DNA from 3 places in the Clostridium sp. LIBA-8841 genome. Region 1 is predicted to be linked to each of the others. Evidence: riboswitches for the same ligand, from Rfam matches in the RefSeq annotation. Region 1 holds a riboswitch; each other region holds the start of a gene.
The links. A riboswitch is a leader RNA that binds a small molecule or an ion and turns the genes downstream of it on or off. The one in region 1 is predicted to bind cobalamin.
Positions count from the first base shown of each region.

Region 2: another riboswitch for cobalamin. It lies ahead of AC2A4K_RS09075 (sirohydrochlorin cobaltochelatase); the one in region 1 lies ahead of AC2A4K_RS09755 (ECF transporter S component).
Region 3: another riboswitch for cobalamin. It lies ahead of AC2A4K_RS08310 (ABC transporter substrate-binding protein); the one in region 1 lies ahead of AC2A4K_RS09755 (ECF transporter S component).

Region 1 covers NZ_CM173488.1:2,254,224-2,259,800, forward strand. The annotation lists gene rpoN (RNA polymerase factor sigma-54) at 1-741, opposite strand, end outside; gene AC2A4K_RS09750 (hypothetical protein) at 941-1,714, opposite strand; gene AC2A4K_RS09755 (ECF transporter S component) at 1,701-2,210, opposite strand; cobalamin riboswitch at 2,622-2,793, opposite strand; gene AC2A4K_RS09760 (BMP family lipoprotein) at 2,852-3,919, opposite strand; gene AC2A4K_RS09765 (DegV family protein) at 4,023-4,862, opposite strand; gene AC2A4K_RS09770 (tRNA (cytidine(34)-2'-O)-methyltransferase) at 4,877-5,338, opposite strand; gene AC2A4K_RS09775 (Cof-type HAD-IIB family hydrolase) at 5,427-5,577, opposite strand, start outside.
Region 2 covers NZ_CM173488.1:2,058,710-2,064,286, reverse strand. The annotation lists gene AC2A4K_RS09090 (SH3 domain-containing protein) at 1-543, shown strand, start outside; gene AC2A4K_RS09085 (hypothetical protein) at 884-1,192, shown strand; gene AC2A4K_RS09080 (3D domain-containing protein) at 1,219-2,442, opposite strand; cobalamin riboswitch at 2,665-2,847, shown strand; gene AC2A4K_RS09075 (sirohydrochlorin cobaltochelatase) at 2,974-3,810, shown strand; gene AC2A4K_RS09070 (precorrin-8X methylmutase) at 3,811-4,440, shown strand; gene cbiD (cobalt-precorrin-5B (C(1))-methyltransferase CbiD) at 4,459-5,556, shown strand.
Region 3 covers NZ_CM173488.1:1,887,569-1,893,145, forward strand. The annotation lists gene AC2A4K_RS08290 (bifunctional adenosylcobinamide kinase/adenosylcobinamide-phosphate guanylyltransferase) at 3-383, shown strand; gene AC2A4K_RS08295 (histidine phosphatase family protein) at 388-1,032, shown strand; gene cbiB (adenosylcobinamide-phosphate synthase CbiB) at 1,035-1,982, shown strand; gene cobD (threonine-phosphate decarboxylase CobD) at 1,979-3,043, shown strand; cobalamin riboswitch at 3,129-3,303, shown strand; gene AC2A4K_RS08310 (ABC transporter substrate-binding protein) at 3,616-4,533, shown strand; gene AC2A4K_RS08315 (FecCD family ABC transporter permease) at 4,520-5,551, shown strand; gene AC2A4K_RS08320 (ABC transporter ATP-binding protein) at 5,556-5,577, shown strand, end outside.

The DNA of each region.
Region 1 (5,577 bases):
ATCCCCAGTATAAAATCCCCTTGAAGGTTTTGGCTCTAAAGTTTTTATTAAATCTCCATAGTCTTGTGCTTTTTTAGGAGTTATGCCTAAATCCTTAGCAATAACTTGATATTTGTTATCTGCTAAATCATCTAAATGATTCTCTATTATACTTTTTACTATTTTGTCATACTCCCCTTTTCTTTCTAATTGTATCTTTAGACATTCTTTTAAGTCCCTTGCTCCTATACCTGCTGGCTCTAAATTATGGAGAACTATTAAAGCTCTATTGAATGTTACTTCTGAACAATGTAATTCATTCATTAATTCTTCTTTTTTTATATCTAAATATCCTTTATGATCTAAACATTCAACCATATAGCTGCATACACTTCTCATATATTCATCTATTGGCAGCTCTAATATTTGAGACTCTAGATAGTCCATTAAAGATTCTGGTTTACTTATAAATGTAAAAGGAGAAATTCCTTCTTGATCATACTCACCATAACTTTGAGAACCATAGTTATCTGACTCTAAATATTTCACTAATTCTTTATAATCTAATCTATCCTGTTCATTAACTATTTCATTATTATCTTCATATTGAGCTTCTAAAACAGGATTTTCTGAAAATTCTTTCTCTATATATTCTCTTAAATCATATGTTGACATTTGCAAAAGTTTTATTGAAAGTTGCATTTGCTGTGTCATGATAAGCTTTTGCTCTTGGGTTAAATTTAAATTAAAATCCATTAACATATATATCACCTAAAACTATTTAATTTTAAATCATAACTTTTCTCTATTAACCTTTCTTATTTAATTATCCATCAAATAAAGACATTTTTCAACATTATAACATCTTTAATACTTTTTAATATATTAATATTATATTAAAAAGTACTTATGTTAATTCTAAAATAACCACAATAGAGAAAATTCTCTATTGTGGTTAAGATTAAATAATTTCACCAATTTTAATGATTGGTACACTTATTTTATTTTTAAATTCTTCTAAAGAGTCTTTTTTACATATAAATAAAATAGCTGTTGCTGGTCCTGCAGATTTTCTTAAATAAGTTCCATTATATGATAGATTTATTTTTATATTATTACTACCTTCAAGTTCCTTTGCTTCATGTATAATACCTTTTGAACCAATAGGTATTATATCCTTAACAGACTCACTTTCTACTAAGAGCTTTAACTCCTTAAAACCAGCAATTTCCCCTATATTATTATTTATATCATCTAAAACTTCTTCCCCCACTTTGGGAATTCCTAATAAGAAGACCTCATCTTCACTTTCAAAACTAATCTCAGTGCTTATCTTTTTTTCTCCTATTATTGTTAATCCTAAAAAAGTTTGAAGAGTTTTAAAATTATCCTCAGTACTTCCTGTTATACATTCTTCTAATTTAAAGTTATTTTCAAAAAAGCCTTCAGAATTATATTCTTTTATTGCTCTATTAATTCCTTTTATTATACTCTCTCCACCACACTTCATAGTCATTCCTAAATTATTTACTATTACTAGTGGATTAGCTTTAAATGCTATAAGCTCAAAAAGACAAACTCTAGCTGAAAAATATCCTACAATCTCATTACTAGCATTAACAAAGTCATCTTCTCTCTCTCCAATGCCACAACAACTATCACAAGCTATTACCATTTCCTCTTTATGGGATTCTTTTTTAATTATAGTTAAATCTCTAAATTTATATATTTGCATTTTTAAGTCCCTTAGCTACTAAAAATGCTATTACTATATTAACTAAGCTTGCTAAAGTAAGTGGTAATCCCATAAGTTTTAAGAAGTCTATTGGATTCATTCCTCCTAATACAAAATACATAAAAGCTCCTGTTATTAAAGTAAAAATGATTCCATTTAAAAGAGTTCCTATTATTCCTGCTAAAATTACTTTACCCATATTAAATATTTTTGATGTTATATAAACAACTAGAAACATCTCTAACGCTATTAAAATATGTACTGGTAATGTAAATGGAAATCCTGTTCTTAAAGCAACAAATAAATGTGCTAAAAGACCTATAACACCTCCAACTACTGGAGAAATTAAAATACCACCAACAAAGGCTGGCATAGAATCTAATGCTATACTAGCAAAAATCGGGAAATTGGCTAATATAACACTTAAAGCTATTAACATCGCTGCAAAACATAGATTTTTTACATTTAAATTCTTTTTTTCCTTAGTAAAATTCATAATTATTTTACCCTCCTATTAATATTTATTTTTTCTCTCTAAACATAAGCAACTCTTAACTTAACATGTACACCTTTAATATTAAATCAATTTCTATACCCAATAAGATTTTTAATAAAAATATAATTTCAAATTTTTCACAAATATACTTTAATCTAGATTTAACTTCTTATGTGTAAATTAAATTTAAAATTTGACTAACTATTAGAGCTAAATAGACTAAGTTGTTTAGAAACTTTTATACATCTTTTCCAAAACAACTTATTTAGGAAAGCTTGTACATAAATTCTTTTCTCGTAAATAATTATTTTTATAATTAAAAATAAAAAACTGGTGCGGTTAACCTTCCCCACCAGTTAAAAATAATTTACATACTTTATTAAAACTTATATACTGTTTCCCACCGAAACAATAAGCAATTTATACTAGGTAGGTCTCCTGGCTAATAAATCATCCTCCAACAATCCTTTCCATAACTTAAGTTACAGTGGTTTCTTGCTTTCGTCCTTATCAACAGTAGCGGGGGCTGCAGTTTTTAACTTTCCCTATTAAGTTAGATAACACCTAATATACTTATTTTATTTTCATCTTATGATTGCATATTTATTTACTCTTTGTCAACATTATTTTTAACATTAATTTTACTTAACATTAAAATTTTCCACTTCATCTAATGTTTTTGGAACATTAATTTCTCCATTTATTATGCCCTCTCTATATTTCTCTACTTTATCTAAAACTTCTTTAGGTACTAGTCTACTTGTAGATTGGGCCACATCTATACCATTATCCTTAAGCCCAACTTCCATTACATTCTTTGGTCCTGTTTTAAAATCACCATTTATAACTTCCTTTGCAGTCTTATAAACCGCATCATCTAATTTTTTTATCATAGATGAGAGAATATTATCGGCATAGTCTGGGAAAACTGTGGCAGCATCAACATCAACACCAATAGCGTAATTTCCAGTTTCTTTAGCTGCCTGATAAATACCTACACCAGCTTCTCCAGCTACATTGAATATTATATCTGCTCCTTGATTATACATTTCCTTAGCTATTTTATTTGCCTGCTCTTTATTTATAAAACCACCAACATATTGAATTAAGTTTCCTTCTTTTATATTCTTATAAGCTTCCTCATTAGAAACCTTTAATCCAGAGAGATATCCAGCTAGAAAGTTATCTATAAGCTCGTTTTTAACTCCGCCTATAAATCCTACTTTATTAGTTTTACTCATGTTCCCAGCTATTATACCCATTAAAAAGGCACCTTGTTCATTCCTAAAATTTATAGATTTTACATTTGGAAGCTCTGACACTGTATCAATAATAGCAAAATTTTTATCTGGATAATCCTTAGCTACATTATTTAAACTCTCTAAAAACTTAAATGTTGAAGCAAAAGTCAAATCATTATTTTGAGCAGCCTCTCTAAGCCTCTTTTCATAATCTTCTGGAGAATTAGTATCAAAAATCTCTATTTTTGCACCATATTCCTTTTTTATTCTATTTAATCCTTCTATAGCTAAATTAGCAAAATGATTTTCTTCATTAGCAAAATCATCCTTAACTAAAGCGAAATTATAAACTTTTTTTTCTATAAAATCAATTTTTCTTAATGCTGATGAATTTTTCGAACCGCATCCTAACATAGAAGTTAAACTTAATATAAGACCTAAAGATGTAATAATCCTCTTAAAACGCATTTCTAATACTCCTCCTTTTTGATATCAAAATTATTATTTCTTTAATTAGGAGAATTTATGTAAATTAAAATAAAAAAAGAAACTCCTTTTTAGGAGCTTCTTTCTAATATTCCTCTACATAGAATAATGCACAAACCTTAGGACCTGAATGTATAGCCACTGAACATCCTAAAGGAAGTTTTATATATTCTATATCGTTACTTTCTAAATATTCCTTTATAGGCAAATAAATATCCTCATTTTCAAGTTCAACTAATATTATTGGCTCCCCTTGTTTTTTAGGAATTGAACTAAACTGTTCAATCATAGACTTAGTCATCTTCTTAGTTCCTCTTATTTTTCCTTGAACATTCATCTCACCATCTAATACATTAAGCATAAGCTTTATTCCTAAAGCATTAACAAATAACGCTTTTCCTTTTGAAAGTCTTCCACCTCTTACTAAGTTATCTAAACTTTCAAAAGCTATAGTACTTTTAATATGATTCCTATATTCTAAAATTTCTTTTTCTAAATCTTCTAAAGTTATTCCTTCTTCTATAAGTCTAGCTGCTTTTAATATAATAAGTCCAAGCCCAACAGTAACATTTCTTGAATCTATTACAACTATATCATCACTTTCTAATTCAGCTTTAGCTAAACATGCTGATTGATAAGTACCACTCATATTTGATGATATGTGTATTGATATAACTTTGTATCCATCCTCTAAGTAGCTTTTATATTTCTCTATAAATCTTGTTGGAACTATTTGAGCTGTAGTTGGAAGAGCATCTTCTCTCTCTATTCTCTCCATCATAGCATCTACTTTTATTTCAACACCATCTAAATAGCTCTCTTCACCAAAATTTATTAGCATAGGCATTACATCTATGTCATATTTCTCTATAATCTCCTTAGATAAGTCACAGGTACTATCTGTTATAATCTTTATTTTCTCCAAAATATATTTCCCCCTTATTTCATGCTTGGAAATCCAATTTGTCTTAGAGCTTCATAAGCTATAATTGCTACTGTATTTGATAAATTCAAACTTCTAGTAGTTGTATTTATCATTGGAACCTTTATTCCATGATGAGCATTATGAACTTCTTCTGGAACTCCTGCTGATTCTCTTCCAAACATTATGAAAGCACCTTCTTCGTACTTTACTTCATCATAATGATCATCAGCATGAGTTGTTGATAAGTAAATTTTCTTATCCCCATACTTTTTCATAAAGTCTTCATAGCTTTCATGGATTTCAAGATCTAATTGACTCCAATAATCTAATCCAGCTCTTTTTAAATGTTTATCATCTATAACAAAGCCCATAGGTTTTATTATGTGAAGCTTTGAATTTGTCAAAACACATGTTCTTGCTATGTTACCAGTGTTTTGTGGTATTTCTGGTTGATATAATACTATATTAAGATTCACCTTTGTCCCTCCAAATAAATGTAAAAATTTATAAATTTTTATGTTAAGTCACAAGTATATGATATTATCTAATGAAATAAAATGCAAGTTAATCCTTTTTTAACACAAATTCATATATGACTTTTGCAACCCCATTTTTATCATTACTTTCAGTTACATAATCTGCTTTTTTCTTTAAAGAATCTATTGAATTTCCCATAGCTACACCTAAACCTGCATAGCTAATCATAGATAAGTCA
Region 2 (5,577 bases), 200 kb from region 1:
GCTTTTGTTGATGCTGCTAGATCGTATAATATAGATCCTATATATTTAGTTGCTCAATGTTTACATGAAACAGGTAATGGAACAAGTAAACTTGCAAGAGGAGTAACTATTACTCAAATTGCAGATGAAAGTAAGCCTATATATAATAGCTATGGTCAATTAGTAGGATATCATATGATACCATTATCTAAACCTGTTACAGTTTATAATTTATTTGGAATAGGAGCTAAGGATAATTCTTCAGCATTTCCTAATAGAGCATTAATATTAGGAACAACCTATGCTTACAATAGAGGTTGGACAAGTATTGAAAGTGCTATAAAAGGAGCAGCAGCATTTGTTTCTGCAAATTATGTTCATAGTCCAACCTATGAACAAAATACACTTTATAAAATGAGATATAATCAAAATATATCTAATATATGGCATCAATATGCAACAACTACATGGTATGCATCAGAGATAGCTGATATTATGAATAGTTATGAAGATTTATATTTAAATAATAACTTTACATTTGATGTACCTGTATTTTCAAATTAGAGGTAATAGAAGTCTAAATTTAATTGTTATTTAGAATTTAATCGTAGTAAATAAAGGGAGTTTTTATACTCCTTTTATTTTAGCTAATTTTAGCGTAAGAGAGAAAATAAATGAATAATTATGTGTTGAGAAGACGAGTAAGTACAATAATTGTAATTGGGTTTATATTATTGATAATAATATTCGTATTAAATAAAAACATATTTTTTTAAAAGACTATGCCTTTAGGTTAGTTAATAAAGTTAATGAAAAATATTAAAACGCTTAAATCGATAAAGTAATAATTACTACTTCTGTTAAGTAAAATAATAAGGAAAGTATGTTTAGGAGAATGAAAACTTTGGAGATTTTAGATTGGAAGTTTATTTTCATAATAATAACATTTGCTTTAATAGGAGTAGTATGTTTATTTAAAAAATCGAAAATTGGATTGACTGCAGCTTCAGTAGGAATTATAGGAAGTTTAATTTTGTGGGGATTTTTTAAGATAAGTATAAAATTTAAAAATTTTCTAACAGGGGTTGGATTAAGTTTTAAGGATATATTAAACTTTTTTATTGCAATTATTACGGCTATAGTAGCCTTTACAGCAATTTTTTTATTATTGAAAATTTTTAATGATTTTGGTGGAAGATTAAAAAAAAGATAAGGCAAAAATGTCTTATCTTTTTTATTTTACCATTCACCAGGATAGGCAACTATGTGTAATGTAACTTGACGTCTTCCCCAAGATTTACATTCATCATTAGAGTTCATATAAAGGTCTATTATGTTTCCTTTAATAACTCCTCCTGTATCTGATGCTATGGCATAGCCATATCCAGGGATGTACACTTTTGAACCTAATGGAATTACATTAGGGTCTACTGCTATTGTACTTATTCCACCTGGATCTCTTACTGGTTTAAGTCCCATGGCAGTTAATGTTCCTCCAGTATATGCGGTAGCTTCAACGGAAAGTGTTTTCTTATAGTTACCATCACTAGGTTGGTTAGAAGTATTATTGTTGTTATTATTATTATTTGAATTAGCTGGAGAGTTGTTACTAATACTTTTAGCTGCTTCTTCAGCTTTTATGGATTCAATTTTGTTTTTGGCAGCTTGTACAGAATTATTAGCTGTATCCCTTACTGAATCGATGTTAAGTTGTGGGATTAATTGATTCAATGTGCTTATTGCATTTTCAAGCTCATTGACTGATGAAGATGAATTTATAACAGAAACAGAATGAGAAATTAAAGACATTTCATTTTCTTTAATTATTCCTAAAACAGCTTCTTTTTGATTGTTTAATTCATCAATTTTCTTTTGTTCTTCAACTTTTTTACTATCTAGGGTTTTAAGAGATTCCTCAGTTGAACTTTTTAATTCTTTTAATTCAGCCTTATCTCTTTCTAATTTTTTTATATCCTGATCAAGAGAATCTTTTTGAGAATCTAGATCATTTATAAGATTTTTATCTAAGGCTGTAACCCTTGCCAAAGCATCTATTCTTGTTATTAAATCTGATAAGTTTTCAGATTTAATAAGAAAAACTAGTGGGTTCATTGAATCTTTGCTTTTATACATAGCACGCATTCTTTTACCTAAAACAGATTGCTTTTGATCTATTTCGGTTTTTAAAGTACTTACTTTACTTTCCGTTTCTTTTAAGTTTTCCTCAGTATCTTTCATCTTAGTTTGATTATCTGCTAATTTAGCATTTAATTCTTCAATTTCATTGTTAAGTTTTGATACTTGAGAATTAAGAGACATAACCTCATTATCTAATTGTTCATATTTTACTTTATTTTCTTGTATATTTGATTTCTTATCACTTATTGTATCAGCAAAAACTACTTGAGTCGTTGAAATACTTATAGTTATTGCTATTAATGCTGATAAAATTCTTTTTTGCATAAAGTACACTCCTTTTAGTTAAACTGTCCACAACTTAAGTGTATTTCATCCTGTATTACTGAATTATAACATAAAAGTCAAATGTAACACAAATTTAACCTTTATCCCATTTAAATATGTTAAGAAAAAATTAACAATTTAATTATACTATAAATCTGAAAAAATAAGAAATTTGTCTTATGTTGAAATAATTAAAATTATATATTATAATTAAGAAAAAAATAATATTTTATATTTTTAGGTTTAATTTTACTAATTAAAAGGGAAAGTGGTTAAAATCCACTACAGCCCCCGCTACTGTAATAGGATACAAGTTTCTAATTGCTCACTGATTTTTTTAAATTGGGAAGGGAGAAATGAGGATAAGCCTTAAGTCAGGATACCTGCCTAAAAATTATGAACTAAGCTTCGGAGGGAAGATGTAGTATTTATTGATTCCTATATTTATATTGGAAAATAATTACTTTTTATTAAAGCATCTGGTTCTTTGTAACACAGATGCTTTTTATTTTAATTTTTTAGAGGTGAAACATGAAAAAAGCTATATTAGTTGTAAGTTTTGGAACAAGTCATTTAGATGCCTTAAATAATTCTATAAAAAAAATAGAAGATTCAATAAAAGAAAGTTTTGAAGAGTATGATGTTTTTAGAAGTTTTACATCACATATGATAGTAAGAAAGCTTAAAGAAAAATATGATATGAATATACTGTTTCCAGAAGATGCTTTAAAAAAGTTAGAGGAAGAAGGATATGAAGAAGTTGTGGTGCAACCACTTCATATTATGCCAGGTGAAGAATTTGACTATATAAAGCATATGGTGAAGAATTATGAAAATCATTTTAAAAAGATAGAAACTGGTAGACCAATATTTTATTATGAAGGTTTTGGTGATGGACCAAATGACTATTCTGCCTTTGTTGATAGTATGAAAGAAGTAATAGAAGAGAATAGACCGTGTATATTAGTTGGTCATGGAAGCGCACATCCTTCCAATGCTGTTTATGGATGTCTTCAATCAGTTTTAGATAGAGACTATGAAGATATTTTTGTTGGAACTGTAGAGGGATATCCTAATTTTTCAGATGTTTTAAAAAGAGTTAAAAAGAAAAATTTAGATAATGTGACTATTATTCCTTTAATGGTTGTAGCAGGAGACCATGCTAAAAATGATATGGCTTCAGAAGATGAGGATTCATGGAAGAGTAGACTTGAAAGTGAAGGAATTAAAACTGATGTTATTTTAAAAGGATTAGGGGAAAGAGAAGAGTTTAGAAAACTTTACATAGAACGTGTTAAAGATGTTATAGATGGTACATATAAAGGTTTAGGAGAAACTAAAAAAAGACATAGAAAGGTGAAGAGATAAATGGATTATATGAAAAGTCCTATGGGCATAGAAAAAAGAAGCTTTGAAATAATAGGTTCTGAAATGAAAAATCATAACTTTTCAGAAGAGGAGTTAGAAATAGTAAAAAGAGTTATACATACTACAGCAGACTTTGAGTATGAGGATTTAATTGAAATAAGTGAAGGAGCTATAGAAGCTGGAGTTTCTGCTTTAAAATCTGGAGCTAAAATATATACTGATACAACAATGGCCTTATCAGGTATGAATAAAAGAGCTTTAAAGGAATTAAATTCATCAGTTGAATGCTATGTTGGTTTAGATGAGGTGTTTAAATTAGCAAAAGAAAAACAGATAACTCGTTCAATGGCAGGTGTTGAACTTGCGGCAAAGGAAAATGTAGATATATTTGTTTTTGGAAATGCTCCAACAGCTTTGTTTAAACTTAGAGAACTTATTAAGGAAGGAAAGGCAAAACCAAAACTTATAGTAGCTGTTCCAGTTGGGTTCGTAGGTGCTAGTGAGAGTAAAGAGGATTTAGATGAACTAGGTATTCCTTATATAAGAGTTAAGGGAAGAAAAGGTGGTAGTACAGTAGCAGCAGCCATAATAAATGCATTGCTTTATATGAATTATAAAAGAGAAATGTAATAAAAGAAGGTATATTAAATGTTTGAAATGTATGTAGAAAGCGGTGGAAAAAAACTTAGATGTGGGTATACCACAGGATCTTGTGCAGCGGCGGCAGCTAAGGCGGCCACATATATGCTTTTTCATAAAAAGGATATAGGAGTTATAGAGATAGATACTCCTAAAAACATAAAGCTTAGTTTAGAAATACAAGATATACAAGTAGAAAAAAACTCCGTTTCATGTTCCATAATAAAAGATGGTGGAGATGACATAGATGCTACCTCAGGAATAGCTATATTTGCAAAGGCAGAGGAAATTTCAGAAGGATTTGAGCTTTGTGGAGGAGAAGGTGTTGGAAGAGTTACTAAGGATGGGCTCTTTGTAGAAAAAGGACAGCCAGCTATAAATCCAGTACCTAGGGAAATGATTAAGAAGGAAGTATTAAGTGTATTACCTGAAAATAAAGGAGTAAAAATAACAATTTTCGTTCCAAGAGGAAGGGAGATTGCTAAGAAAACCTTTAACCCTAGATTGGGTATAGTTGATGGAATATCAATACTAGGCACAACAGGAATTGTGTATCCAATGTCTGAAGATGCTTTAAAGGAATCTATTAGAATTGAAATAAGGCAAAAAGCAGTGTCTAATAATGAACTTGTATTTGTCTTTGGTAATATGGGAGAAAGGTTTCTAAGGGAAAGAGGATATAAAAAGGATAATATAGTTATCATATCTAACTATGTAGGATTTTCCATAGAGTGTGCCTTAGCTCAAGGAATAAAGGATTTAACCATAATAGGTCATATAGGAAAACTAAGTAAAATTGCATTTGGCTGTTTTAATACACATAGTAGAGTTTCAGACGTAAGATTAGAAGTTATAGCTTTAGAGTTAACTTTAATGGGATATGACTTAGAACTAGTTAAAAAGGTTTTAGAAGAAAAGACAAGTGAAGGTGCTGTAAGACTTCTTGGAGATGATTTCCCAATGTTATATGAGAGAATTGGAGAAAAAGTATTAAAGAGATTAGATATTTACTCTTACGGTGAGGCAAATTTTAATATTCTTATGTATTATGGATCAAAGGAAATGAAATTATTATATGAATCTAAAAATTCAAACTTGTTTGATTAAACTTAAATTAGAAGGGAATGA
Region 3 (5,577 bases), 370 kb from region 1:
TTTTGAAACTTTTATTTGGTGGTGCTTACAATGGTAAGTTAAGATATGTAAAAGAAAATTTAGGCATAAAAGAAGAGGAGATATTTTACTGTATCAATGAAAAAATAGACTTCTCTAAAAAAGTTATTAGTGGAATAGATAGATTAATTTATTTCAATGCCTTAGAAGGAAAAGAATCTTTAGCTTTTTTTAAGGAAAATAAAGACAAGCTCAAAGGAAAAATTTTAATTTGTGATGAAATATCTTCTGGAATAGTTCCTTTAAAAAAAGAGGAAAGATTATGGAGAGAAGAGACAGGTAAGGTTCTTCAGTTTTTATCCAAAGAAAGTGAAGAGGTTTATAGAATATTTTTTGGAATACCAACGAGATTAAAGGGTGAATAATAAGATGATAATTTATTTGATTAGGCATGGAAAAACTTATTGTAATGAAAAGAAGCTTTATTGTGGAATAAGTGATGTGCCTTTAAGTGAAATAGGAATAAGTGAATTAGAGGAAAAAAGAAAGAGTGTGAAGCTTCCAGAGTGTAAAAGGAATTTTACAAGTGGAGCAAAGAGAGCTAATGAAACATTTAATATTTTATATCCAAATGAAAAGTATGAAGTTGTAAAAGAGTTTGGAGAATACAACTTTGGAGAATTTGAGCTGAAATCTTATGAAATGCTAAAGGAAGATAAGAAGTATTTAGATTGGATTCTAGATGAAAGTAAAGGAGTTTCTTGCCCTAATGGTGAATCAAGAAGAGATTTTGAAAAAAGAATGAAAAAAGCATTTTTAAAATTACTTTTAATGCTAGAAGAACAGGGAGAAGAGGAAGCTTTAATAGTATGTCATGGAGGAAGCATAGCTTGTATTTTAGAACTTTTTGAAAAGGAAGGATTAGACTTTTATACTTATCAACCTAAGTGTGGAGGTGGATATAAATTAAAAGTTGAACAAGATATCGAGAATTTAGAAAAAGAATTTTCAAGTCTAGATTTTGAAGAAAATATAGAAAATAATCTAAGACTAGAAATAATAGAAAGGTTTTAGAAATGATAAAAATTATAATAGGATATGTTTTAGACCTAATAATAGGAGATCCTAATAATCCATATCATCCTATCAGATATATAGGAAAATTAGCTTCTAGTATGGAAAAGCTTTGGAGAAAAGTATTTAAGAAAAATCTTAAGTTAGCAGGTTTTTTTGCATGGTTTTTCATAGTAGCTATAACTTTTGGAGTAACTTTAGGGATTGTACATATTGCAAATTTAGTTAGTCCTATTTTAGGAACTTTAGTATCAGGAATACTTATTTATTTTTGTATTTCAGCAAAAGGGCTTAAAGTTGAAGGTCTCAAAGTAATTAAAATTTTAAATACAGGAGATATAGTTAAAGCTAGAAAACAATTATCATATATAGTTGGTAGAGATACTACTAATTTAGATGAAGAAGCTATAGTAAGAGCTGTAGTAGAAACAGTTGCTGAAAACATGTCAGATGGAATTATAGCGCCTTTATTTTTTGCTGGAATTGGGGGAGCACCTTTGGCTTTCTTGTATAAAGCAGTAAATACATGTGATTCTATGTTTGGTTATAAAAATGATAAATATAGAGAATTTGGGTTCGTCTCAGCGAAACTTGATGATGTGTTCAATTATATTCCAGCTAGATTGACAGCTTACCTTATAGTAATAGCTTCATTTATTTTAAGGCTTAATTATAAAGAAAGTTTTAAAATATATAAAAGAGATAGATACAATCATTCAAGTCCTAATAGTGCTCATCCAGAAGCAGCGGTAGCAGGGGCTTTAGGAATAAGGCTTGGAGGAGCAAACTATTATTTTGGAAAGCTTGTAGAAAAACCAACTATAGGAGATATTAAAAAGAAAATAGAAATTTCAGATGTTTATAATACTAATAAAATTTTAGGATTAGTTTCTTTTTTAGGAATGCTAATAGCTATTATTATTAGATATATCTTAGAGGTGATTATATGAACTTAGGACATGGCGGTAATGTAGAAGAAATAAAGAGAATTTATGGGTTAGAAGAAAATGAAATCATTGATTTTTCAGCTAACATAAATCCTATGGGGATCTCTGAAAAAGTAAAAGAGGCCATGATTAGAGGAATAAATTCTATAGAAAGATATCCAGATATAACTTATTATAAGCTTAAAAAAGAAATTTCAAGTTTCGAAAAAGTAGATTTAGATAAAATAGTCTTAGGTAACGGAGCTGCAGAAGTGATTTTTAATATAGTAAGAGGAATCAAACCTAAGAATGCTCTTATAATAGCACCTACTTTTTCAGAATATGAGGATGCTTTAAACTCTCTAGAATGCAAAGTAAATCATTACATATTAAAAGATAGATATTCATTAGATAATAGATTTATAGATGAAATAAATGATGATTTAGATATAATATTTTTATGCAATCCAAACAATCCAACAGGAGCTTTAATAGAGAAAGATTTTTCTTTAAGAGTGTTAAAAAAGGCAAAGGAAATGGATGTAAAAGTTGTTTTTGATGAATCATTTTTGGATTTTGTTGAGGATAATGAAAAATACTCTGTTATTGAATATCTAGATGATTTTAATAATTTAATTGTGGTTAAATCATTAACTAAGCTTTTTGCTTTTCCTGGTATAAGGCTAGGTTATGGATTAAGCTCAGATTTTGAAATGATAAAAAAAATAAATTCTGTTGCTACTCCTTGGAGTGTAAATACAGTGGCAGATTATGCTGGAAGAGAAGCCTTAAAAGAAGTTAAGTATATAAAAGATAGCATAGCTTACGTAAAAAAAGAGAATGAATTTTTATATAATGGATTAAAAGCATTTAAAGACATTAATGTTTTTAAAGGAGCTGTTAATTTTCTATTTTTTAAATTAAGCAGAGAATTAAATTTAAGAGAAGAGCTAATTAAACAAGGAATAATAATAAGAAGTTGTAATAATTATATAGGTTTAGACAATAGTTATTATAGAGTTGCAGTTAGAAGAAGAGAAGAAAATGAAAAACTTTTAGAAGCGCTTTCAAAAATTTTAAAATAGCTTATTTACATTTTTATTCTTATAAAAAGATAAATTTAAAGTAGGTAAGGTGTTTGACAATAATAAAATATAATAATATAATCAAGTTGATTGATTCATAATTGGTGTGAATTCACTTAATAGGGAATGAAGTTAAAATCTTCAACTACCTCAGTAACCGTGAAGCTGACAAAATCTCAATATGTCACTGCATTTTATGTGGGAAGACGAGATGGAGGGTGAAGCAAAGTCGGGATACCTGCCTTTTATGCGAATACTATTATCTTCTGAGGGTAGGGTAATAGGATGCGTACGCTTTCAGAATATACTTAACATACCTTCTAATGGGTATGTTTTTTTATTTTCTACGTATTAATCTTAAACCTCAAATATTTAATTGTTAAGTTTTATGAAAGAAAAATTTGATTATTAGTGATGCTTTAAACTTAATTTAAGAAATTTCAAATTTGCTTTTATAGGTTGTAGGGATACTTAGCAATATTAAAAAATACATATTAAAATCATTAATTAAAATCAAATAGGAATCCTTCATATGACTTAAGAAATTACAAAGGTAAAAATGGAGGAAAAACATGAAAAACTTTAAAAAAGTAATTTCCCTAGTAACCTTAACAGTAATGTCATTACTGCTATTGGTTGGTTGTGGAAGCAAAACGGTAACAATGAAAGATATGGAAGGGACTGAATTTACAGTACCGAAAAAAATCGAAAGAATAGTGTCAACAGCACCGTCTAATACAGAAATATTGGTAGGTTTAGGTTTAGGTGATAAAATCGTAGGTGTTGATAAATACTCAGCAGATGTAAAGGGATTAAACCCAGATATACCTAAAATAGATTTTAGGAATCCAGATGCTGAGGCTATTCTAGCTCTTAAGCCTGATGTAATAATAGCTTCAGGTCATAACAGAGAAGGTAAAGAAGACCCATTTAAGGTTTTAAAGGATGCTGGAATACCAGTAGTATATATTCCAACTAGTGAAAGCATTGATGGAATATACGAAGATATAAATTTCTTAGCTAAGTTAACTGGAACAGAGGCTGAAGGAAACAAAATGGTTGATGAAATGAAAAGTGAAGTAAACAAAATTAAAGCTATAGGTGAAACTATAAAAGATAAAAAAACTGTTTACTTTGAAATTGGATCAAGTCCAAATTTATATAGCTTTGGAAGTGATACTTTCTTAAATAATTTATTAACTATAGTTGGAGCAGAAAATGTATTTGCAAATGAAAAAGGCTGGATTTCACCAAGTGAAGAAGCCGTTATAAAAGCAAATCCAGATGTAATTTTAACAAATGAAGATTATATTGAAAATGCAACAGATTTAATTGCTAAACGTCCAGGTTGGAATACAATAACTGCTGTTAAGGATAATCAAATATTCTTAGTAGATAAAAATGCAACATCACGTGGAAGTCAATATGTGATAAGTGCCTTAAAACAAATAGCAAAGGATATTTATCCAGAACAATATGCAGGAATCTAAAAAGAGAAAATTGCTAATAACACTATCTATTCCATTAGTATTATTAGTACTTTGTATTGGAACTTCTATTGGAAGTTCCAATATTAATATATGGGATACTATTTCTATAGTTGGAAATAAGATTTTTGATATTCCACTTAGAGCTGGTATCAAACCTGAAGACGTAGCAATTATTTGGGTAATTAGATTACCTAGAGTTTTATTAGCCTTTGGGGTTGGAGCTGCTCTTGCAGTTAGTGGAGCTGTAATCCAATCAATTTTAAAAAATCCTTTAGCATCACCATATACCTTAGGGGTTTCATCAGGAGCTTCCTTAGGAGTTGGAATATACATAGTTCTTGGTATAACAATACCTTTTATAGGAAATTTAGCTATGCCTATTATAGGATTTTTATGTGGAGTTTTTACTATTTTTGCAGTAATAATTTTTTCAAATAAGGTAGATAGAGGACTTTCAAATAATACCGTAATATTAGCGGGAATGGTTCTATCGCTTTTTACTAGTGCCATGTTAACAACTATAACAGCATTATGTAGTGAGGATATAAAGGCTATTACTATGTGGCAAATGGGATCATTTGCTATGAAGAGTTGGTCTTATGTTTTTGCTGGATTTCCATTTTTTATAATTGGAATCTTTATGGTATTAAGATATACAAAAGAAATGGATATTTTAAGTTTTGGAGAAGATAGTGCAAAGACTGTAGGTGTTGAAACTGAAAAGGTAAAAAAAAGACTACTTATTTCAGTTGCTATTTTAACTGGAAGTGCAGTTGCTTTAAGTGGTGTTATAGGCTTTATTGATCTTATAACTCCTCATATAGTTAGAAAAATATTTGGTTCTAATCATAAAATAGTAATACCAATGTGTATTATACTTGGTGGAACACTTATGGTACTAACAGATTTAGTTTCAAGAACATTAATTTCACCATCAGAATTGCCAGTAGGAGCAATTACGGCTTTAATTGGAGCACCATTTTTTGCTTACATTTATTTTGGAAAAAGAAGTAGGTGATATTTTGCTAGAAGTTAAAAACTTAT